DNA from 2 places in the Cronobacter malonaticus LMG 23826 genome. Region 2 is predicted to be linked to the other one. Evidence: predicted binding sites of a transcription regulator. Region 2 holds the regulator's gene; the other holds the start of a gene.

Region 1 (10,541 bases), 1.9 Mb from region 2:
AGTGGAAGGTGGCAGTAAAAACAAAACGGTAGAAATGGGTGAGGCGCTGGCCAGCGACTTTTCACAACCCCACGACTGGGGGCCGAGAGTGCCTTTTGAACTGAGCGTGATCAACTGCCCTGCAACGATCACAGCCGTTGAGGCTGCCTTTAGCGGAGTAAGAGATCCGCATGAAAATAACGCTTATTTAAATAATGGTACAGGACGCGGGCTGGCGTTACAGATTATTGAAAGCAACAGCGGAATGTATATGTTGCCAGACGGTGAACCCGCCACTGCGCCCGTCGACCCCACGACGCACAGCGCCACCTGGGACTTTAGCGCACGGTACATCCGCACCACCGACGCTTTCGCACCAGGCTCATTCGATACGGCGGTCCAGGTGACGTTTACTTACCGGTGAGCGTTGCGTCGCCGGGCAGGCGCGCCCTTGCGGCCTGTTGCCGGGCGTTTTGCTGGGGCTTTTTTGATTAACGCCTCCGGCGCTTCGGGCTGCTCAATCGCGAACACCGGCAGCGCGTCCAGCAGCCGCTTGCCGTAGGATTTGGTGAGCAGGCGGCGGTCATAAATCACCACTTCGCCCCAGCAGCTGTGGCTGCGGATAAGCCGCCCCACCTGCTGAATGAGGTTGAACGACGCCGCGGGCAGGCTTTGCACTTCAAACGGGTAGCGGTTGAGGCTTTTCAGCCATTCGCCCTCCGTGACCACCACCGGGCTGTCCACCGGCGGAAAGGCGATTTTATGGATATGCACCTGGCTTAGCAGTTCGCCCTTAAGATCAAGCCCCTCAGCAAACGACTGCAACCCCACCAGCACGCTCGCCTCGCCCTGCTCTATTTTTTTGCGGTGTAGCTCCACCAGCCGATAGCGCGGCTGATCGCCCTGCACCAGCAGGCCGAGGCGCAGATCGGGCACAAAGGACAAAAAGGTCTGCATCGCGCGGTTACTGGCGAACAGCACCAGCATCCCTTTATGCTCGCCCTTTTTATATTCCGCGCGGAAATAGGCCGCCATCTCGGCGAGGTGCGCCTCTTCATGCTCCATCAGCGGCTCATGGCGCAGACGCGGGATCACAATTTTGCCCTGCTCGATATGATTAAACGGCGAATCGAGCGTCACGAAGCGGTCGCCCGCTTTATCGCGCAGGCCGCTCATCTCCTGTAACCGCGCGAAGCTGTTCAGCGAGCGCAGCGTGGCGGAGGTCACCACCACGTGCGGCACCTGCCGCCAGATGAGCTTTTCCAGCTGATCGCTGACGCGAATGCCCACGCAGTGGAAGAAAATATGCGGCTGCCCTTCGCGGGTCTCGCGCGTCACCCATTTCGAGACCGGCGCGCCGGAGGCGTGCGCCAGCGAGGCGAGCCGCCAGAGCTTGCTCTGCGCTTCAAAGTGGCCGAGCGCGCGGTTCATCTGCAACAGCACCCGGTGCAGACGCACGATGTCATGGCTGCCGGTTTTTTCGCTGAGATCGTTTAAGAAAAGCTCCGCCAGCCCGCGCAGGTTTTCGGTGAGCTTCGCCAGCCGCTCGCAGATTTCCATGACCTCCTGCGGCAGCTCGCCCATCGGGAAGCGAAACTCGCTCTCCTCGCCCGGCGGCAGCAGCAGCCCGACGATACGGTTCATGCTGGCGACCAGCTCGTAGACTTCTTCGCAGTGATTGTTCAGCCGCTCCGGTGTGGAGAGCGGCGGCACGGTTTTGGGTCGGAACTGCTCAAGGCAGGTGGCGACAAGCTTACAAAAGAGATCGAGCTGCAACCGCGTCCAGGGCGCGCTGATGTCGGCGCTCATCTCCAGCGCGTCACGGGCGACGTCCGGCAGATGGTGGCCTTCATCAAGCACCAGCAGTAGATGTTTTGGCTCCGGCAGAACAGATTCGCTTTCCAGCGCCGCCATCACTAGCGCATGGTTGGCGACCACCACTTCCGCCTCCTGAATCTCACGGCGCGCCACAAAGAACGGGCATTCACGATAGTAATGGCAGTTGCGGTTAAGGCAGCTCGCTTTATCGGTGCTGAGCCGCGACCAGAGGTTATCGTCAATCGCCTGGTCGGTATGATCGCGAAGGCCGTCCCACTTGTAGCTGTCGAGATCGGCTTTGAGCTTCGCGCAGCGCTGTTGTTCTTCTTTGCTGTTGGGCGTCAGCTCGTCGTCAAGAAACGCCAGCAAGTCGCCCTGCGAGGCGCTGTCGGTGGAGAGCGCCGCGAGGTTGCGCGGACAGACATAACGCCCGCGCCCGAAGGCGGCGGTAAAGCGCAGTTCAGGGATGATTTTGCGCAGCAACGGCAGATCTTTACTGAAGATCTGATCCTGCAACGCCACGTTGGCGGTGCTCACCACCAGCGTTTTTTGCTCTTCGCGGGCGATGGCGATACCGGGGATCAGGTAAGAAAGCGTTTTGCCAACGCCGGTCGGCGCCTCGATAGCCAGATGCCGCCCTTCATCGCCGCCGAGGGTTTTCGCCACTTCCGCAATCATCTGCCGCTGCGGAGCGCGGGGAATGAAGTCCGGAATTTGCTGCTGAAGCGCCTTATACCAGGCGGCGATTTGCGATTTCTGCGCGGCGGTTAATGCCATCTGAAGCCCTGAAATACTGTATAAACAGCCACTATTGTGGCACTTTTCCACCGCCAGCTGAACCTTTTTTTACCCGCGCGGCGCGGCCCGATTCGCAAGGCGGATCACAAATTATCGTCACGCTAATCATAAATCGCGGGTCATTCATTGACCGAATACCAGGCGGGTGTTAGGTTTTTTAACATTGCATTGTGCTTGTTACCGTTCGGCGGGCAAAACCTGAATGCAGCCCCGGGGAATTCCCTGGTGCCTGTATTTATGTTTTGCCCGTTTTTGCTTTCAGGAGTCGGCGATGATCATTAAGCAAATCCTTAATAATAATGTCGTCAGCGCCGTCGACGAACGCGGCCAGGAAGTCATTGTCACCGGCCGGGGGCTTGGATTTAACGCACGCGTGGGCGAAACGGTCAATAGCAGCCATATTGAGAAAACATTTCGTCTGCATGACGATACGGTCTCGGCGCGTTTTAAAGTGTTGCTGGATGAAATACCGGTAGAAATCGTTCAGCTCACCGACGATATTGTGGCGCTGGCGCGCCAGACGCCCGGCATAAAATTAAGCGAAGGCATTTATGTCACGCTCGCCGATCATCTTTTTTACGCCATTGAGCGCCGCCAGAAAGGCATTGAAATCGCCAACCCGTTACAGTGGGAAGTGCGACATTTTTATCAGGAAGAATACGCCATCGGACGTCAGGCGCTGGCGCTGATTGCCGCGCGCACCGGCGTGCTGATGCCGGACAGCGAGGCGTGCAGCATCGCGCTGCATATTGTGAACGCCGGGCTTAACGATCCGAAAGGCAAGATCAACGACATTATCCGGCTGATTTATCAGATCCAGAATATTGTAAAATACTGGTTCGCCGTCGGCCCCGATGAACAGTCGCTCAATTACCAGCGCTTTATTACCCACGTGAAGTTTTTCGCCCAGCGGGTAATAGAGGGCCAGCGGCTGGAAAACGACGACAGCGAATTATTCGCGATGGTACAGCAGCGGTATAAAAATACCGTGGCGTGCGTGGAAGCCATTAGCGAATTTGTGGAAAAGAATTATCGCCACGCGATGACGCATTCGGAAAAGCTCTATTTAACGGTGCATATCGATAACGTCGTACACCGTTTAGCGCATTCCCTTTAGGCTTGTTACTGTTTATTCAGGCAAACCCCAGAGGCAGCAACGTGCCGGTCATCATACCGGCGACTGTTTAATGAAACCGCAGGGTTTCATTCTGGAGAGGAATAGCCATGCACTACCCGCATACTGCGCGCCAGATAATTACCCATCTCGGCGGCGAGGCGAATATTCTTTCGCTCTATCACTGTATTACCCGCCTGCGTTTTTCGCTGGTCTCGCTTGAAAAGGTGGACCGCGCGGCGCTTGAACATCTCGACGGCGTTATGGGCGTTAATCTTTCAGGCGATCAGTTCCAGGTGATTATCGGTAGCGAAGTCGCGCCGCTCTGCCAGGCGATCCTCGCGCAGTTGCCGGGGCTTGAGGCTAAAAAAGCGGCCGCGCCGCCGAAGCGCCGCAACCCGGTTTCCGTGGTGCTGGAGGGGCTCGCGGGGATCTTTTCGCCGATTATTCCGGCCATCGCCGGCGCGGGGATTCTCAAAGGCGTGCTGTCGCTCTGCCTCGCGCTGGGCTGGGTGCAGGCCAGCAACCAGACGTATCAAATTTTGATGGCGATAAGCGACGGCGTTTTTTTCTTTATGCCGCTGGTGCTCGCCTTCAGCGCCGGGAATAAATTCGGTGCAAACCCCTATGTGGCGGTGGCGCTCGCCGCCACGCTGTTTCACCCAACGCTCACCACCCTGCTGAAATCCGGCGCGCCTGTCGCGTTTCTCGGTCTGCCGGTCTCCAGCGTCTCTTACGCCTCGTCGGTCATTCCTATTCTGCTGGCGGTGCTGCTGCTCAGTTACGTCGAGCGGTTTATCGACCGCCTGATGCCCGCTGTGCTGAAAACGATGTTTGTGCCGCTGCTAAGCCTGGTGATTGTCGCGCCGGTTACGCTTATCGCCATTGGCCCGGCCGGTATTCTGCTTGGCAATGCGCTCTCCGGCGGCATTATCTGGCTGGTGGCGAACATGGGCTGGCTGGCGGGGGTTATCGTCGGCGGCACGCTGTCGCTGATGATTATTACCGGTATGCACTACGTGCTGGTGCCGATTGTTATCAACAATATAAGCAAGCTCGGCTACGACCCGTTCAAAATCCTCTTTTACGTCGCCAATATGGGCCAGGCAGGCGCGGCGTTCGGCGTCTTCCTGCGCGCCCGCAATAAAAAAATCAAAACGCTGGCGCTCTCCACGAGCTTTAGCGCCGCGATGGGCATCACCGAGCCTGCGATGTATGGCATTAACATTCGCTTTAAGCGCCCTTTCGCTGCGGCGCTTATTGGCGGTGCCTGCGGCGGCGCGTTTGCAATGGCGCTTGGCGTGAAAACGTACGCCTTCGCCTTAAGCGGTATTCCGGGCATTCCGGCGCTCGTCGGCCCCACGTTCCTGTGGGCGCTGGCGAGTCTGGCGATTGCCTTTTGTGCCGCGGCGCTTATTACCATCCTGCTGGGCTTTGAGGAGCCCGCTGAAGCGTCGGCAGAGCCGGAAGTAGTGGCGGGAATCAGCCCCATGGCGCTCGCCCGCGAGGAGCAACTCTTCGCGCCGGTGAGCGGCCGTCTCACGCCCCTTTCCTCACTCAGCGACCCGGTTTTCGCCGATGAAATCTTCGGCAAAGGCATCGCCATCGTGCCCGAGAACGGCGAGCTGCTCTCGCCAGTGAACGGGCGCATCGAATCGGTTTTCGACAGCAACCATGCGCTGACGCTCAGAAGCGACTGCGGCGCAGAGGTTTTAATTCATATCGGCATCGACACCGTGAAACTCGGCGGCCAGCACTTTACCCGCCATGTAGAGAACGGAGCGTTCGTCGAGGCCGGACAACCGTTAATCAGCTTCGATCTGGCGGCGCTCAACGCGCTCAACATCGACCCGAGCGTCATTGTTATCGTCACCAATACCGACTGCTACGGCGAGATAAGCCCGTTAAAACAGGGCGACGTGGCACCCCGTGAAGCCTTTCTGAAACTGACCGCCGCGGCGGCTTAAGGGAGAACAGCATGGCCTTTTCCAGAGCATTTCCTGAGGATTTTTTGTGGGGCGGCGCGACCGCCGCTAACCAGCTTGAAGGCGCGTGGAACGTCGACGGCAAGGGGCTGTCGGTCTCTGATGTCTACACCTTTGACGTCAGCACGCCCAAAGAACGTTGGCTCGATCAGTGGCTCGGCATGACCCACCGCCAGGTGGCGGAGGCGCAGGACCTCAACAGCACGAAATATTACCCGAAGCGCAAGGGCAACGATTTCTATCACCGCTACGAAGAAGATATCGCGCTGTTTGCCGAAATGGGCTTTAAATGCTTTCGCATGTCTGTCGCCTGGACGCGTATTTTCCCGCGCGGCGATGAGACCGAGCCGAACGAAGCGGGCCTCGCCTTTTACGACCGCGTTTTCGACACGCTGCGAAAGCACAATATTGAGCCGATCGTGTCACTTTCGCACTACGAAATGCCGCTCGCGCTGGTGACTGATTACGGCGGCTGGCCCAACCGCCAGCTGGTGGATTTTTATGTGCGCTTCGCCACCACCGTCTTCACACGCTATCGCAAAAAGGTCAAATACTGGATGACCTTTAACGAGATCAACTGCGTGAAGCACCACCCGTACGTCAGCGTCGGCGTGATTGAAGAAGATCATCCGCATCTGGAGCAGGCGAAATATCAGGGCGCGCACCACCAGTTTGTGGCGAGCGCACTCGCGACCAAAGCGTGTCACGAGATAATCCCCGGCTCGCAGGTGGGCTGCATGATAAGCTACCAGATGCTCTACCCGCGCACCTGTCACCCGGACGATTTGCAGGCGTGCGAAGAGGAGCAGCGCGTCTCGCTGTTCTTCAGCGATGTGCAGGCGCGCGGCTACTACCCGGCCTGGACCGAACGTATGTTCGCGGAAAAAAACGTCCGGCTGGAAAAATTGGTGGGCGACGACGAGATCCTGCGCCTCTATCCGGTCGATTACGTCTCGTTCAGCTATTACATGTCGAGCACCGTCAGCGCGCACCCGGAGCAGCTTGAAGGCGTGACCGGCAATCTCATCACCGGCGGCATTCGCAACCCGTATCTGCCGCAGAGCGACTGGGGCTGGCAGATAGACCCGCAAGGGCTGCGCCTGGCGCTCAACCAGCTTTACGACCGTTACCAGAAGCCACTGTTTATTGCCGAAAACGGCCTCGGCGCGATAGATACGCCCGCCTCTGACGGCACCATCAACGACGACTACCGCATTGAGTATCTGCGCCAGCATATCGGTCAGATGCAGGAGGCGATTGCCGACGGCGTGAAGCTCTTTGGTTACACCTGGTGGGGACCGATTGACGTGGTGAGCGCCGGCACCGCGCAGATCTCCAAACGTTACGGTTTTATCTACGTCGATCAGGACGACATGGGCAACGGCACCCAGGCGCGTTCGCGCAAGAAAAGCTTCCACTGGTACAAAAAAGTCATCGCCTCGAACGGCGCAGATCTCAGCGATTAAGGAGCAGACATGGCGATTTTCCCGGATAACTTTTTATGGGGCGGCGCGATTGCCGCCAATCAGGCCGAAGGCGCGTGGAATGCGGATGGCAAGGGGCCGTCCATCGCCGACGTGGTGCGCGGCGGCATCGCCTCCGGCAAACACGACGCGGTGATTGACCCGACTCTTTATTACGCGAGCCACGAGGCCATCGATTTTTATCATTGCTACAAAGAGGATGTGGCACTGTTCGCCGAAATGGGCTTCAAATGCTTTCGCACGTCGATTGCCTGGTCGCGTATCTTCCCGCGCGGCGATGAGCTGACGCCGAACGAGGCGGGCCTCGCCTTTTACGACGCCCTGTTCGACGAGCTGCTGAAATATGGCATTGAGCCGGTGATTACGCTTTCCCACTACGAAACGCCGCTGGCGCTGTTTGAGGAATACGGCGGCTGGCAGAACCGCGAGCTTATCGATTTCTTCACCCGCTACTGCGAGACGGTGTTTCGCCGCTATCAGCATAAGGTCAAATACTGGATGACCTTTAACGAACTGAACAACATGAACCGGATGCCGTTCGCCACCGGCGCGGTGGAGGCAGGCGCGTCGCCGCAGGCGATTTACCAGGCCAATCATCATCAGTTTGTCGCCAACGCGCTCGCCAATAAGCTGTGCCACGAGATTATCCCGCAGGCGAAAATCGGCTGTATGTTGTCGTTAAGCACCGTCTACCCGGCCACCTGCAACCCGGATGACGTGTTCGCCACCTACCAGCTGCGCCGCCGCTCGCTGTTTTACGCCGACGTGATGATGCGCGGGCATTATCCGGCCTACGCAACACGGCTGTTTCGTGATAACGACATTCATCTGGATATTCGTCCTGGTGATGCCGAACTGCTGGCGCAATACCCTTCGGATTATCTCGGCTTTAGTTATTATCGCAGCGTGCTGCATAAAGCGGGCGCGCAGATGCGTGTGGACACCGGCGGCGCGATGGGCGAGGACAATCCGTACCTTGAGAAAACCGCCTGGGGCTGGCCTATCGATCCGGTCGGGCTGCGGCTGGTGTGTAACGAGCTGGCCGACCGCTACGAGAAACCGCTGTTTATCGTGGAAAACGGCTACGGCGGCGAGGATATCGCCGATGAAAACGGCGAGTTCAACGACGAGGCGCGCATTCAGTATGGCCGCCAGCATATTCAGGAGATGGCCGAAGCCGTGGCGGACGGCTGCGAGATTATGGGATACACCTGGTGGGGGCCAATTGACATCGTGAGCGCCGGCACCGGCGAGATGAAAAAACGCTACGGGTTTATTTATGTTGATAAAGACAACGAGGGCAACGGCACCCTCGCGCGGCGCAGGAAGCGCAGCTTCACGTGGTATCAGCAGGTGATCGCGAGCAATGGCGAGCGGATTTAGGGGGCAGGGTTTTCGTAGGGCGGGTAAGGGTAAGCGCACCCGCCGTTAACGCCGCTGCCAGATGAAAGGCATTACCGGTTATAGGCGGGTGAACCGCGTAACCCGGGAATATGCACGCCCGGTTACCCGTTCCGTTCGCCACAACGCTGATTTTCTCTGTCACGTTTACTCACGCGAACGTGTTTAGGGGGCTCGCGGCCAGAGGGCAGCCGCAAGGGAAAACACCCGGCATCGGCGGTGGCATTGGGTTTTGTGGTTTCGTAGGGTGGGTAAGCGTAAGCGCACCCGCCGTTGAATTAAATGGTGGGTGCGCTTACGCTTACCCACCCTACGCATGAGATAAACCGCCCGTTTACACCGCCGCATAACCATAAAAAAGGTGCGCTTGCGCACACCCTTCTTCATTTACCGGCATTGTCAGGCTCCGCTAACACACCCGTGGATTATTCCCCGGACGGTTTACGCGGCGCGCGACGGGTGCGCGGTTTGCTACCTGCCGGACGGTTGCCCTCGCCTGCCGGGCGACGTGAACGCTCACCGGACGGACGATTACCTTCGCCATCCGGACGACGACCGCGCTCACCGGACGGACGGCTGCGTTCGCCGGATGAACGGTTGCCTTCGCTGTTCTGACGACGCGGCTGGCCCTGACCACGACCGCCGCCGCCCTGACCACCACGTCCGCCGCGGCCCTGGCGACCATTCACGATAGGCTCCGCCGGGATAGACGGATCCGGCTCGTAGCCCGGAATAGCCATGCGCGGGATTTCGCGCTTCAGCAGGCGTTCGATATCGCGCAGCAGTTTGTGCTCATCGACACACACCAGCGACAGCGCTTCGCCGGTCGCGGCGGCGCGCCCGGTACGGCCGATACGGTGAACATAATCTTCCGGCACGTTCGGCAGCTCATAGTTCACCACGTGCGGCAGCTCTTCGATATCCAGACCGCGCGCGGCGATGTCTGTTGCCACCAGTACGCGAATACCGCCGGTTTTGAAATCCGCCAGCGCGCGGGTACGGGCGCCCTGGCTCTTGTTACCGTGGATAGCCGCGGCGGTAATGCCATCTTTATTCAGCTGTTCCGCCAGATGGTTAGCACCGTGTTTGGTGCGGGTAAACACCAGCACCTGCTGCCAATTGCCGTCGCCAATCAGATAAGAAAGCAGCTCCCGCTTGCGTTTTTTATCCACGAAATGCACATGCTGCGTCACCTGCTCAGAGGCGGTGTTGCGGCGCGCCACTTCCACTTCTTCCGGGTTATGCAGCAGTTTTTCCGCGAGCGATTTAATGTCGTCGGAGAAGGTCGCGGAGAACAGCAGGTTCTGACGCTTCGGCGGCAGCTTCGCCAGCACGCGGCGGATATCGTGAATAAAGCCCATGTCCAGCATACGGTCGGCTTCATCCAGCACCAGCACTTCCACCTGGTCAAGCTTCACGGCGTTCTGGTGTTCGAGATCGAGCAGACGGCCCGGCGTTGCGATAAGCACATCCACGCCGCCGCGCAGTTTCATCATCTGCGGGTTGATGCTCACGCCGCCAAACACGACCAGCGAGCGGATGTCGAGATATTTGCTGTATTCGCGCACGTTCTCGCCCACCTGGGCTGCGAGTTCACGCGTCGGGGTCAGGATCAGCGCGCGCACCGGGCGGCGGCCTTTCGGGTGCGGCTGGTTCGCCGTCAGGCGTTGCAGCAACGGCAGCGTAAAGCCTGCGGTTTTGCCGGTGCCGGTCTGGGCGCTGGCCATCAAATCTTTGCCTGAAAGCACCACCGGAATGGCCTGGCGCTGGATCGGAGTCGGTTCGTTGTAACCCTGCTCGGAAATGGCGCGCAGGATCTCAGGGCTTAAGCCCAGTGAATCAAAAGACATAGTTATTCCTGACTCGTCCCGACCGCAAAGGGTGTAGTTTCAGGGAGTCTAATGGCCGTCTGGCCGGAGAAGGGACATAAACCACAATGTCGCAGAGGAACGGAGTGTAACA
Region 2 (10,541 bases):
ATAAGAGCTTCTATTTCGATACTAACGTAGCGTATTCCGTTGCGCAGCAGAATGACTGGGAAGCGACCAGCCCGGCGTTCCGCGAAGCTAATGTACAGGGTAAAAACCTGATTGACGCGCTGCCGGGTTCAACTATCTGGGCCGGTAAACGCTTCTATCAGCGTCACGACGTTCACATGATCGACTTCTACTACTGGGATATCTCCGGCCCGGGCGCAGGTCTTGAAAACGTCGATCTGGGCTTTGGTAAGCTCTCTGTTGCGGCAACCCGCTCCTCTGAAGCTGGTGGTTCTGCGACCTTCCAGAGCGACAGCATTTATGATTACAACAAGAGCACGGCTAACGACGTCTTTGACGTACGTTTAGGCAGCCTGGAAGTGAACCCGGGCGGCACGCTGGAACTGGGTGTGGACTATGGTCGTGCCAACGCGCGTGACGACTACTATCTGGCTGACGATGCGACCAAAGACGGCTGGATGTTCACCGCTGAACACGTTCAGACCATCGGTACTGGCTTTAACAAATTTGTTGTTCAGTATGCGACAGATGCACTGACCTCTCAGGGCAAAGGCCTGTCTCAGGGCTCCGGCATTGGCATCAGCGACACCGATCCTAAGTTTGCGTATGCCCAGAACAACAATGGCCACATGCTGCGTTTAATCGATCACGGCTCAATTTCTATGGGCGATCGCTGGGACATGATGTATGTCGGTATGTACCAGGACATCGACTGGGATAACAACAACGGCACCCGCTGGTGGACCGTGGGTGTGCGCCCGATGTTCAAATGGACGCCTATCATGAGCACCCTGCTGGAAGTTGGCTATGACAACGTGAAATCCCAGCGTACTGACGAAACTAACAACCAGTACAAAATCACCCTGGCGCAACAGTGGCAGGCAGGCGACAGCATCTGGTCTCGCCCGGCGCTGCGCGTCTTCGCAACCTATGCCAAGTGGGATGAAAAATGGGGTTATGACAAAACGGGTAACCCGAGCAACAACGCCAACTATGGCTACGCAGTTAAAGATGGCTTTAACGGCGGTAGCTTCGGTCGCGGCGACAGCGATGAATGGTCCTTCGGTGCCCAGATGGAAATCTGGTGGTAATCACGCGTTAGCGTAGTAACAAGAGGGGCGCAAGCCCCTCTTAACCCTCATTGAAAAGTACAGATTTTCGGGAAGCGCGCTATTGCCTGGCTACCGTTTCCCTCTCCACCCGAGGTAATAAAAATGAAAAAACGTCTCGTCGCATTATGCTTAAGCGCAGGGCTGCTCGCAGGCCTGCCCGCCGTCAGCTTCGCTGATGTGAATATCGTGCCGCAGAATACCGCCGCGGCGCCATCCATTCCGGCCGGTGAATTGCAGCGCCTGACCTGGACGCCCGTCGCGCAGTCGCAAACCCAGACCACCGATCTCGCCGCCGTGGGGCAGACCCTCAACGTGCCGGGCATTACCGGTAAAGTCGCCGCGTACAGCGTGCCAGCCAATATTGGTGAATTAACCATTACGCTCACCAGCCTTGCGAACAAACAGACCGGCATTTACGCCCCGAACGTGCTGGTGCTGGATCAAAACTTAACGCCTGCCGCGTACTTCCCGAGCAATTACTTTACCTATCAGGAACCGGGCGTGGTCTCTGAAGACCGCCTCGAAGGCGTTATCAAACTGACTCCTGCGCTGGGGCAGCAGAAACTGTACCTGCTGGTTTTCACCACGCCGCAGGATCTGCAGAAGACCACCACCATGACCAACCCGGCGAAGGCGTACGCCAAAGGCGTGGGTAACGCCGTGCCGGATATCGCCGATCCGGTGGCGCGTCATACGCCTGACGGCAAGCTTAAATTGAAAGTGAGCACTAACTCCGCATCCAGCGTTCTGGTCGGCCCGCTGTTCGGCTCTTCCAGCCCGTCGTCTGTGACGGTCGGCAACACCGCAGCGCCTGCTACAGCTTATTCCGCACCAGCGCCTGCCGCACCGGCGGCTGCGCCCGCTCCTGCCGCGAAGCGCGAGCCGGTGCTTAACGACACTGAAGCCTATTTCAACCGCGCCATTAAAGAGGCGGTCGCGAAAGGCGATGTCGATAAAGCGCTGAAACTGCTGGATGAAGCGGAGCGTCTCGGCTCTACCACAGCACGTCAGACTTTTATCAGCAGCGTAAAAGGCAAGGGGTGACAGTCTCCCCACGCTGCTGATGTTTGCAACACCTGGTGCGCTTGCGCGCACCTTTTTTCCTGGCGCAGCATGCCATCCTGTTGCACCCATGTTGCGCTTTTGTTCGTACTCCTTGTTTCCCCGCCCCCGTTTTGCTGGTTCTGCGTTACAATACGTCCACTTTTGGCCCCGGAGAGTCACGCATGTCCCATCCCGCGCTGAGACAACTGCGCGCGTTGTCCTTTTTTGACGATATCAGCACGCTTGATAGTTCGCTGCTCGACTGGCTAATGCTGGAAGATTCCATGACCCGCCGTTTCGAAGGTTTTTGCCAGCGTGTGACGGTCGACATACTGTTTGAGGGCTTTGTCGGCCCCGAGGCGCTGGAGGAAGAGGGCGAGTTTTTGCCTCAGGAGCCGCGCTACTGGCTGCGCGAAATTCTGCTGTGCGGCGACGGCGTGCCCTGGCTGGTCGGGCGCACAGTGGTGCCGGAGTCTACACTTTGTGGGCCAGAGCTGGCGTTGCAGCAGCTCGGTACCACGCCGCTGGGCCGTTATCTCTTTACCTCATCCACCCTCACGCGTGATTTTATCCAGCCGGGCCGCAGCGACGAACTCTGGGGACGCCGCTCTCTGCTGAGGCTTTCCGGCAAACCGCTGCTGCTGACTGAACTGTTTTTACCTGCATCACCTTTGTACGGAGAGGAAAAATAATGGAGTGGAGCCTGACGCAGAATAAGCTGCTCGCCTATCACCGCCTGATGCGCACCGATAAGCCGATTGGCGCGTTACTGCTGCTCTGGCCGACGCTGTGGGCGCTCTGGGTCGCGTCGCCTGGCGTGCCGCCGCTGTGGATACTCGCAGTGTTTGTGGCGGGTGTCTGGCTGATGCGCGCCGCAGGCTGCGTCGTGAATGATTACGCCGACCGTAAATTTGACGGGCACGTAAAGCGCACCGCGCATCGGCCGCTGCCGAGCGGCGACGTGACCGAAAAAGAGGCGCGCAATCTGTTCGTTATTCTGGTGCTGCTGTCATTTTTGCTGGTGCTAACGCTGAATGTGAAAACCATTCTGCTCTCGGTGGCAGCGCTGGCGCTGGCCTGGATGTATCCGTTTATGAAGCGCTACACCCATCTGCCGCAGGTGGTGCTGGGTGCTGCGTTTGGCTGGTCAATTCCAATGGCGTTTTGCGCGGTGAGTGAATCGCTGCCGTTGAGCTGCTGGCTGATGTTTTTCGCCAATATCTGCTGGGCGGTGGCGTACGATACGGAATATGCGATGGTCGATCGCGATGACGACGTGAAAATCGGCGTTAAGTCGACGGCCATTCTTTTCGGACGCCACGACAAGCTGATTATCGGGCTGTTGCAGATAGCCGTGCTGGCGCTGCTTGGCACAGTCGGCTGGCTGAACGGTCTGGGGGCGTTTTACTATGCCGGTCTCGCAGGCGCGGGCGCGCTGTTTATCTGGCAGCAAAAAATCATCGCCGGGCGCGATCGCGACGCCTGTTTCCGCGCCTTTTTGAATAATAACTACGTGGGGTTGCTGGTGTTTATCGGCCTGGCGTTAAGTTATCTGAAGTTCTGATAAAAGCGGGGAAACCCGCTTTTTTTATGGCTGACGGCCGTGCGGTGATGGCGGGTACGCTGCGCTTACCCGCCCTACATTTTTTCGGCGAGCAAGATTATGAGTAGGGTGGGTAAGCGAAGCGCACCCACCACCCACAGCGTTATCAGCCATTACCCCTGTTTTCCGCCAATAAAAAAGGCGGGTTTCCCCGCCTTATTACTGTCTGTCGCCAGACTCAATCACGCGCCCGCTTGTGCCGCCGCGCTCTCGATAGTCAGTCTGACATCGGAGGTCATCAGCTCTGCCAGCATCTGGTAAACCTTCATGGTTTCCGCCGGTTCGGCATCGCCCGTATCGCTGATATAGCCTTCATCGCGCAGCGTCAGCACCAGCGTTGAGAACACCGCTTTATCGAAGAACTCCGGTGCGTTAATGCCGTGCAGCACCGAAAGGCGCTGCGCCACCGTGCGGCTCTCTTTTTCAAGCGTACCGCGGTTGATGGACGGATTGGCGCTCAGCAGCCAGAAGGTAATCGCGTAGCGTTGCAGCGTTTCGCGCACGCCAGCGGCCAGCAACTGCAGCGTGCGGGAGCGCGCCGGGTTCACCTGAAGCCATTCGTCATCAGCAAGAATAAGCCCCTGCTGCGCCAGCTCGTTAACCAGCGCATCGACGACCGCCGACACTTCTTCTTTCTCCCAGCGCAGGAACAGCTCCGTCTTCAGCATCGGGAATAACAGTTCCACCTGCTGCTGCACCGCCTCACGGCTGATGCGACGATGCTGGGTGACGATAGCCGCGATAAGCGACGGCAGCACCAGCATATGCATGATGTTATTGCGGTAGTAAGTCATCAGCACCGCTTGTTCGCGCGGCAGCACGATGATGTCGCCAATGGTGTCTTTCTCGACTTCAAACTTATTCATCTGCAGCGCGTGCTCAATGAGCTGCGTCGCCGTGGCGTCCGGCACCGTGGCGTCTGCGGCGTAAGGCACGTTACGCAGCAGGCTCAGGTAGCAATCCAGCTGTTCGGTTAACTGCTCACGCGTTAACGAACGCTGGCGCGAAGCCAGCAGCGCGGTGCAACACAGGTTCATGGCGTTGGCCGCGCCCGCGTTGTTGATACGCACCATCAACTGAGCGGCAATCTCGTTCACCGTCGGGGTCAGCCACGCCGGGCGTACCGCCTCGATAGGATCGATAGCATCGCGCCACTCCGGCACGTGCTGGTTCAGGAAGGTCATCAGCGGCAATGGTTCACCGAAGTTCACATAACCCTGACCGAGGTTACGCAGTTTGCTTAAGCCGCGCAGCATCTGCAGCAGGCTCTCTTTCTCTTTGGTGGCGCCGCGCAGCTCTTTAGCGTATGTGCCCACTTCCATCACATGCTCATAACCGATGTAAATCGGCACCAGCGTAATCGGACGCGTGCCGCCGCGCAGCATAGCCTGGATGGTCATGGAGAGCGTGCCGGTTTTCGGGTCAAGCAGACGGCCAGTACGTGAACGCCCGCCTTCCACGAAATATTCCACCGAATAGCCACGGCTGAAGAGTTCGCCGAGATATTCGCGAAACACCGTCGAGTAAAGCTTGTTGCCCTTAAAGGTGCGGCGAATAAAGAACGCGCCCAGGCGGCGGAAAATCGGTCCGGCGGGCCAGAAGTTCAGGTTGATGCCCGCGGCAATATGTGGCGGCACAAGCCCCTGATGGTAGAGCACATATGAGAGCAGCAGATAGTCCATATGGCTGCGGTGGCAGGGCACATAGACAATTTCGTGGCCGTCGTGGGCGAGCTGACGCACACGTTCGGCGTTATGCACATTAATGCCCTGGTAGAGGCGGTTCCAGGTAAATCCAAGCACGCGATCGGTAATACGAATCGCCTCGTAAGAGAAGTCGGCGGCGATCTCTTCCATCAACGCGACGGCATTCTGCTGGGCTTTCTCGTGCGAGATTTTTTTGGTGCGCGCTTCGTCTTCAACGGCGCGAGCAATCGCTTTTGACGAGAGCAGTTTATTAAAGAGATCCTGGCGCGCAGGCAGGCGCGGACCGACGGCGGCGAGGCGCTGACGGGCGAAGTGCATACGCGCCACGCGCGCCAGTTTCTGGGCGATGCGTTTGTCGGTGCCGTGCTCGGTCGCCATGCGGCGCAGCGATACGGGCGGTGAGAAGCGCACAAAGCTGTCGCGACCAAGCCACGAGACCGCAAAGAATTTCTGAATGCCGTTCAGCATGCGCAGCGGCGGGTTTTCCTCGCCTTTTTCTCGCCCCGGTGAGCGGCCAAACATGACCGACACCGGCACCATCTGGACGTCGAGATCCGGGTTGCTGCGGTGCAGATCGAGATAATTGTGGAACAGTTTGATCGATTCTTCTTTCGGCGTGTAGTAGGTAAACACGCGCGGGCCGCCATGGATAAACACATAGCGCGGCAGTTCGGTGCCGTCGATGACCAGCGGATCCAGCGGATCGGGCAGATCGTGCTCCAGGCACTGCGCCCGCAGCGTCAGGAGATCCGCCTTCGAGTTATACGGCAACACGTACATAATAGGGCGTGACGTATCCAGCCCAAGTTCGGGGCAGGGCGCCGCCGGGATGGACTTGCTTTTTACCAGCACGCTTAATGGTAAATTAAGTAATTTGTAGTAAATTCGTGGCCAACCGGACATAAACGATGTAAAGCCTCTGGTTAATAATGCAATTGCGGCGCAAGAATATCAGAAACTCCGTAGAATTTCTGTGGTGCTTCTTTATCGAAGCGCATTAGCATTGACGCCTGAATTTAAAAAAGGTTTCTTGTCATGGCCAATAACACCACGGGGTTAACCCGAATTATTAACGCTGCCGGCTATTCCTGGAAGGGATTACGCGCCGCCTGGAAAAATGAAGCTGCATTTCGCCAGGAAGGGGTTGCCGTGATAGCGGCAATTCTTATCGCCTGCTGGCTGGATGTCGATCCTGTCACCCGCGTGCTGCTGATTGGCTCCGTTACGCTGGTAATGATTGTCGAAATTCTCAACAGCGCCATTGAAGCGGTGGTGGATCGCATCGGCCCTGAATTTCATGAGCTTTCAGGGCGCGCCAAAGATATGGGCTCCGCTGCCGTTCTGCTGTCGATTATCCTCGCGCTGATCGTGTGGGTCACGCTGCTCTGGCAGCATTTGCGATAAGTTTTCCAGAAATCGCGAAAGAAGCGCTTTTTTAACCGGTTATGGTTTTAAAATCACCTTTAGCTGTATATACTCACAGCATCACTGTATATGCACCCAGGGGGCGGAATGAAAGCATTAACTACCAGGCAACAAGAGGTGTTTGATCTCATTCGGGATCACATCAGCCAGACCGGCATGCCGCCTACGCGTGCGGAAATCGCGCAACGTCTGGGTTTCCGTTCACCGAACGCCGCGGAAGAGCACCTTAAAGCGCTGGCGCGTAAAGGGGTGATTGAGATTGTCTCCGGCGCGTCGCGCGGTATCCGTCTGTTGCAGGAAGACGAAACCGGCCTGCCGCTGATAGGGCGCGTGGCGGCGGGCGAACCGCTGCTGGCTCAGCAACATATCGAAGGGCATTATCAGGTTGATCCTGGCCTGTTTAAGCCAAACGCCGATTTTCTGCTGCGTGTTAGCGGGATGTCGATGAAAGATATCGGGATTATGGACGGCGATCTGCTGGCGGTTCATAAAACGCAGGATGTGCGTAACGGGCAGGTCGTCGTCGCGCGCATTGATGATGAAGTAACGGTGAAACGCCTGAAAAAACAGGGTAATACCGTTGAGCTTCTGCCGGAAAACAGCGAGTTTAAACCGATTGTGGTTGATCTGCGCGAGCATAACTTCTCAATCGAAGGTCTGGCCGTCGGCGTTATCCGCAACGGCGAATGGCTCTGATGCGTCACCCGGCTCTCTGAGGCCGCATTACCGTAACTGGCCCGCCCCGGTTACGGTAATGACTTCTCCCGTTAGCTAAAGCCCTTCATACTTTTTCTTCTTCGCGTAACGGCATCGGAACGCCATATGCCCTTTCTGACATCTACTGATAAAGCTCTCTGGCGCCTCGCGCTGCCAATGATTTTCTCCAATATCACCGTACCGCTCTTAGGCCTGGTCGATACCGCCGTTATAGGTCATCTCGACAGCCCCGTATACCTTGGCGGCGTCGCGGTGGGGGCTACCGCCACCAGTTTCCTGTTTATGCTGCTGCTCTTTTTACGCATGAGCACCACCGGGCTAACTGCGCAGGCGTTCGGCGCGCGCGATCCGGTAGCGCTGGCCCGCGCCCTGGTGCAGCCTATGGCGCTGGCGCTGATTGCCGGTGTGCTGATCATCGCCCTGCGCGAGCCGCTGATTCATCTGGCGCTGCATGTTACCGGCGGCAGCGACGCGGTGCTGACGCAGGCCCGGCGGTTTCTGGAGATCCGCTGGCTCAGCGCGCCCGCGGCGCTCGCTAATCTGGTGCTGCTTGGCTGGCTGTTAGGCGTGCAGTACGCCCGCGCGCCGGTGATCCTGCTGGTGGTCGGCAATCTGCTTAATATCGTGCTCGATCTCTGGTTCGTCATGGGGCTTGGCCTTAACGTCCAGGGCGCGGCGCTGGCGACAGCGATAGCGGAATACGCGACGCTTGGCATCGGTCTCATGATGGCAGCCCGCGTGCTGCGCCTGCGCGGTATTACCCTTTCGATGCTGAAAATGGCGTGGCGCGGCGGCGTTGGCAGGCTGCTTGCGCTTAACCGCGACATCATGCTGCGTTCGCTGCTGTTGCAGCTCTGCTTCGGTTCCATCACGGTGTTTGGCGCACGGCTCGGCAGCGATATCGTCGCGGTGAACGCCATTCTGATGACCCTTCTGACCTTCACCGCCTATGCGCTTGATGGCTTCGCCTATGCCGTAGAAGCCCATGCCGGGCAGGCCTTCGGCGCGCAGGATAAATCGCAGCTTAACAGCGTCTGGCGCGCGGCATGCCGACAAGCAGGGATGGTGGCGCTGGCATTCGCGCTGCTGTATGCAGTGGCGGGGCAGTACATTGTGTCGCTATTGACCTCATTACCTTCGCTCCAGGCGCTGGCGCAGCCCTATCTCTTCTGGCAGGCGATCCTGCCGGTCGTCGGCGTCTGGTGTTATCTGCTGGACGGTATGTTTATCGGCGCGACGCGCGGGGCGGAGATGCGCAACAGCATGGCCGTCGCGGCGCTCGGTTTTGGCCTGACGCTGCTCACACTGCCAGCGCTTGGCAACCATGGCCTGTGGCTGGCGCTCACCTTTTTCCTGGCGCTGCGTGGGTTGTCGCTCGGCTATTTATGGCGCCGGGGGCGTCTTTTGCACTGAGTTTCCCTGACGTATCACATCGCCCATAAAAGAAAATTTGTCGGCGTCAGCGCTTCGTTATGGTTAAAGATTCTGAATATCCCACCGGGGTTAAAATTGACGTCTAAAATAAGTAGTACGTTCAGCAAATGATGAAGATGACTCGGGCTGAACCCCCACAGGAAAACCTGTGAGACTGATTCACTACCGAATGTTAAGGAGACGTCTATGAACAGAGATGAAGCTGGCGGTAACTGGAAACAGTTTAAAGGTAAAGTGAAAGAGCAATGGGGTAAATTAACCGACGATGATATGACCATCATCGAAGGGAAACGTGACCAGCTGGTAGGTAAAATCCAGGAACGTTACGGTTACGCGAAAGACGAAGCCGACAAGGAAGTGACTGACTGGGAAAGCCGCCACGATTACCGCTGGTAATCGGGCCACCACCTCAAACGGTATTTTCCCTCTGAGGCTGCCCTGCCCACCGGTACAAGGATGTACCACCCAACCTGATTTAACGTCCTTTCTTTTTCACCGTAATGCTGTGGTCGTGACCACATTGCCCCTGATGGCGACACGCCTCAATTTCTGCACACGCCGCACACAGCCCATGCGCTTCAATGACGTTATGACGCAGCGCAAAGCCCATTCTGGCCGCCAGCGCATGCATGATATCTTCCACGCCTTCCGCTGCCTCTTCTTTGACCACGCCGCATCTGTCGCAAATGAACATGGCTGAAGTATGCGCCGGGTTATCAAACAGATGACACAACACATAGCTGTTGGTGGACTCCACCTTATGAACAAACCCCTGCTCTAGCAGAAAATCGAGCGCGCGGTAAACGGTGGGCGGTTTCGCCTGCGGTTCGCTTTCGCGTAATAAATCAAGCAGATCGTAAGCGCTGATAGCCCCCGGCTGGATGGTCATCAGGCGCAGCACTTCGAGGCGCTGCGGAGTCAGGCGCACATTACGTTGCTGGCAGAGCTTTTCAGCCTGCGCCAGAACTTCCTGCGAAATCGTCGTATCCATCGGCATCCTCTATGAATCGTGTTTATGTCATCACTTTATCATGAACTGGCTGAAACACCGACATCCCGCCTGTGTTATACCTTTCAGGGAACATTAACCGGAGGTTTATATGCATACGCGGCCTGAATGTATTTGTCACTGGCAGGAAGTCGAAGGCAACGATGACGCCTGTTACCCGGACAGCGACGAACTGATGTCCATCGGCGCGCCGCTGGCGAAGCGTACCGGGCTTACGCGGCTCGGCATTCATCATGAGCGCCTGCCGCCGGGGCGTCGTACGTCTTACCCGCATGCCGAAAGCAGCGAAGAAGAGTTTGTCTATGTGCTCGAAGGCTTTCCGGATGTCTGGCTAAACGGTGAGCTATGGCCGTTAAAACCGGGCGACAGCGTGGGGTTCCCGGCAGGCACCGGGCTTTGCCACACGTTCATTAATAATACCGACAGCGAAGTCCGGCTGCTGGTAGTAGGCGAGGCGAACAAACCGGAAAACC

Evidence for each region. The regulator LexA, encoded in region 2, represses DNA repair genes until DNA is damaged. The targets are predictions, from matches to a motif close to TNCTGTATGTACATACAGNA.
Region 1: dinG (ATP-dependent DNA helicase DinG) is a predicted target of LexA. The motif match lies at 2,589-2,608, and genes of this name have one in related genera.

The regions. Positions count from the first base shown of each region.
Region 1 covers NZ_CP013940.1:2,728,053-2,738,593, forward strand. Annotated here, with positions in the region: gene AFK66_RS22840 (fimbrial protein) at 1-403, shown strand, start outside; gene dinG (ATP-dependent DNA helicase DinG) at 394-2,574, opposite strand; gene licT (BglG family transcription antiterminator LicT) at 2,867-3,712, shown strand; gene AFK66_RS12860 (beta-glucoside-specific PTS transporter subunit IIABC) at 3,820-5,676, shown strand; gene AFK66_RS12865 (glycoside hydrolase family 1 protein) at 5,688-7,160, shown strand; gene AFK66_RS12870 (glycoside hydrolase family 1 protein) at 7,170-8,561, shown strand; gene rhlE (ATP-dependent RNA helicase RhlE) at 9,005-10,429, opposite strand.
Region 2 covers NZ_CP013940.1:287,829-298,369, forward strand. Annotated here, with positions in the region: gene AFK66_RS01355 (maltoporin) at 1-1,109, shown strand, start outside; gene malM (maltose operon protein MalM) at 1,233-2,174, shown strand; gene ubiC (chorismate lyase) at 2,357-2,866, shown strand; gene ubiA (4-hydroxybenzoate octaprenyltransferase) at 2,866-3,738, shown strand; gene plsB (glycerol-3-phosphate 1-O-acyltransferase PlsB) at 3,960-6,386, opposite strand; gene AFK66_RS01380 (diacylglycerol kinase) at 6,519-6,887, shown strand; gene lexA (transcriptional repressor LexA) at 6,996-7,604, shown strand; gene dinF (MATE family efflux transporter DinF) at 7,731-9,038, shown strand; gene AFK66_RS01395 (CsbD family protein) at 9,246-9,455, shown strand; gene zur (zinc uptake transcriptional repressor Zur) at 9,535-10,050, opposite strand; gene AFK66_RS01405 (cupin domain-containing protein) at 10,160-10,541, shown strand, end outside.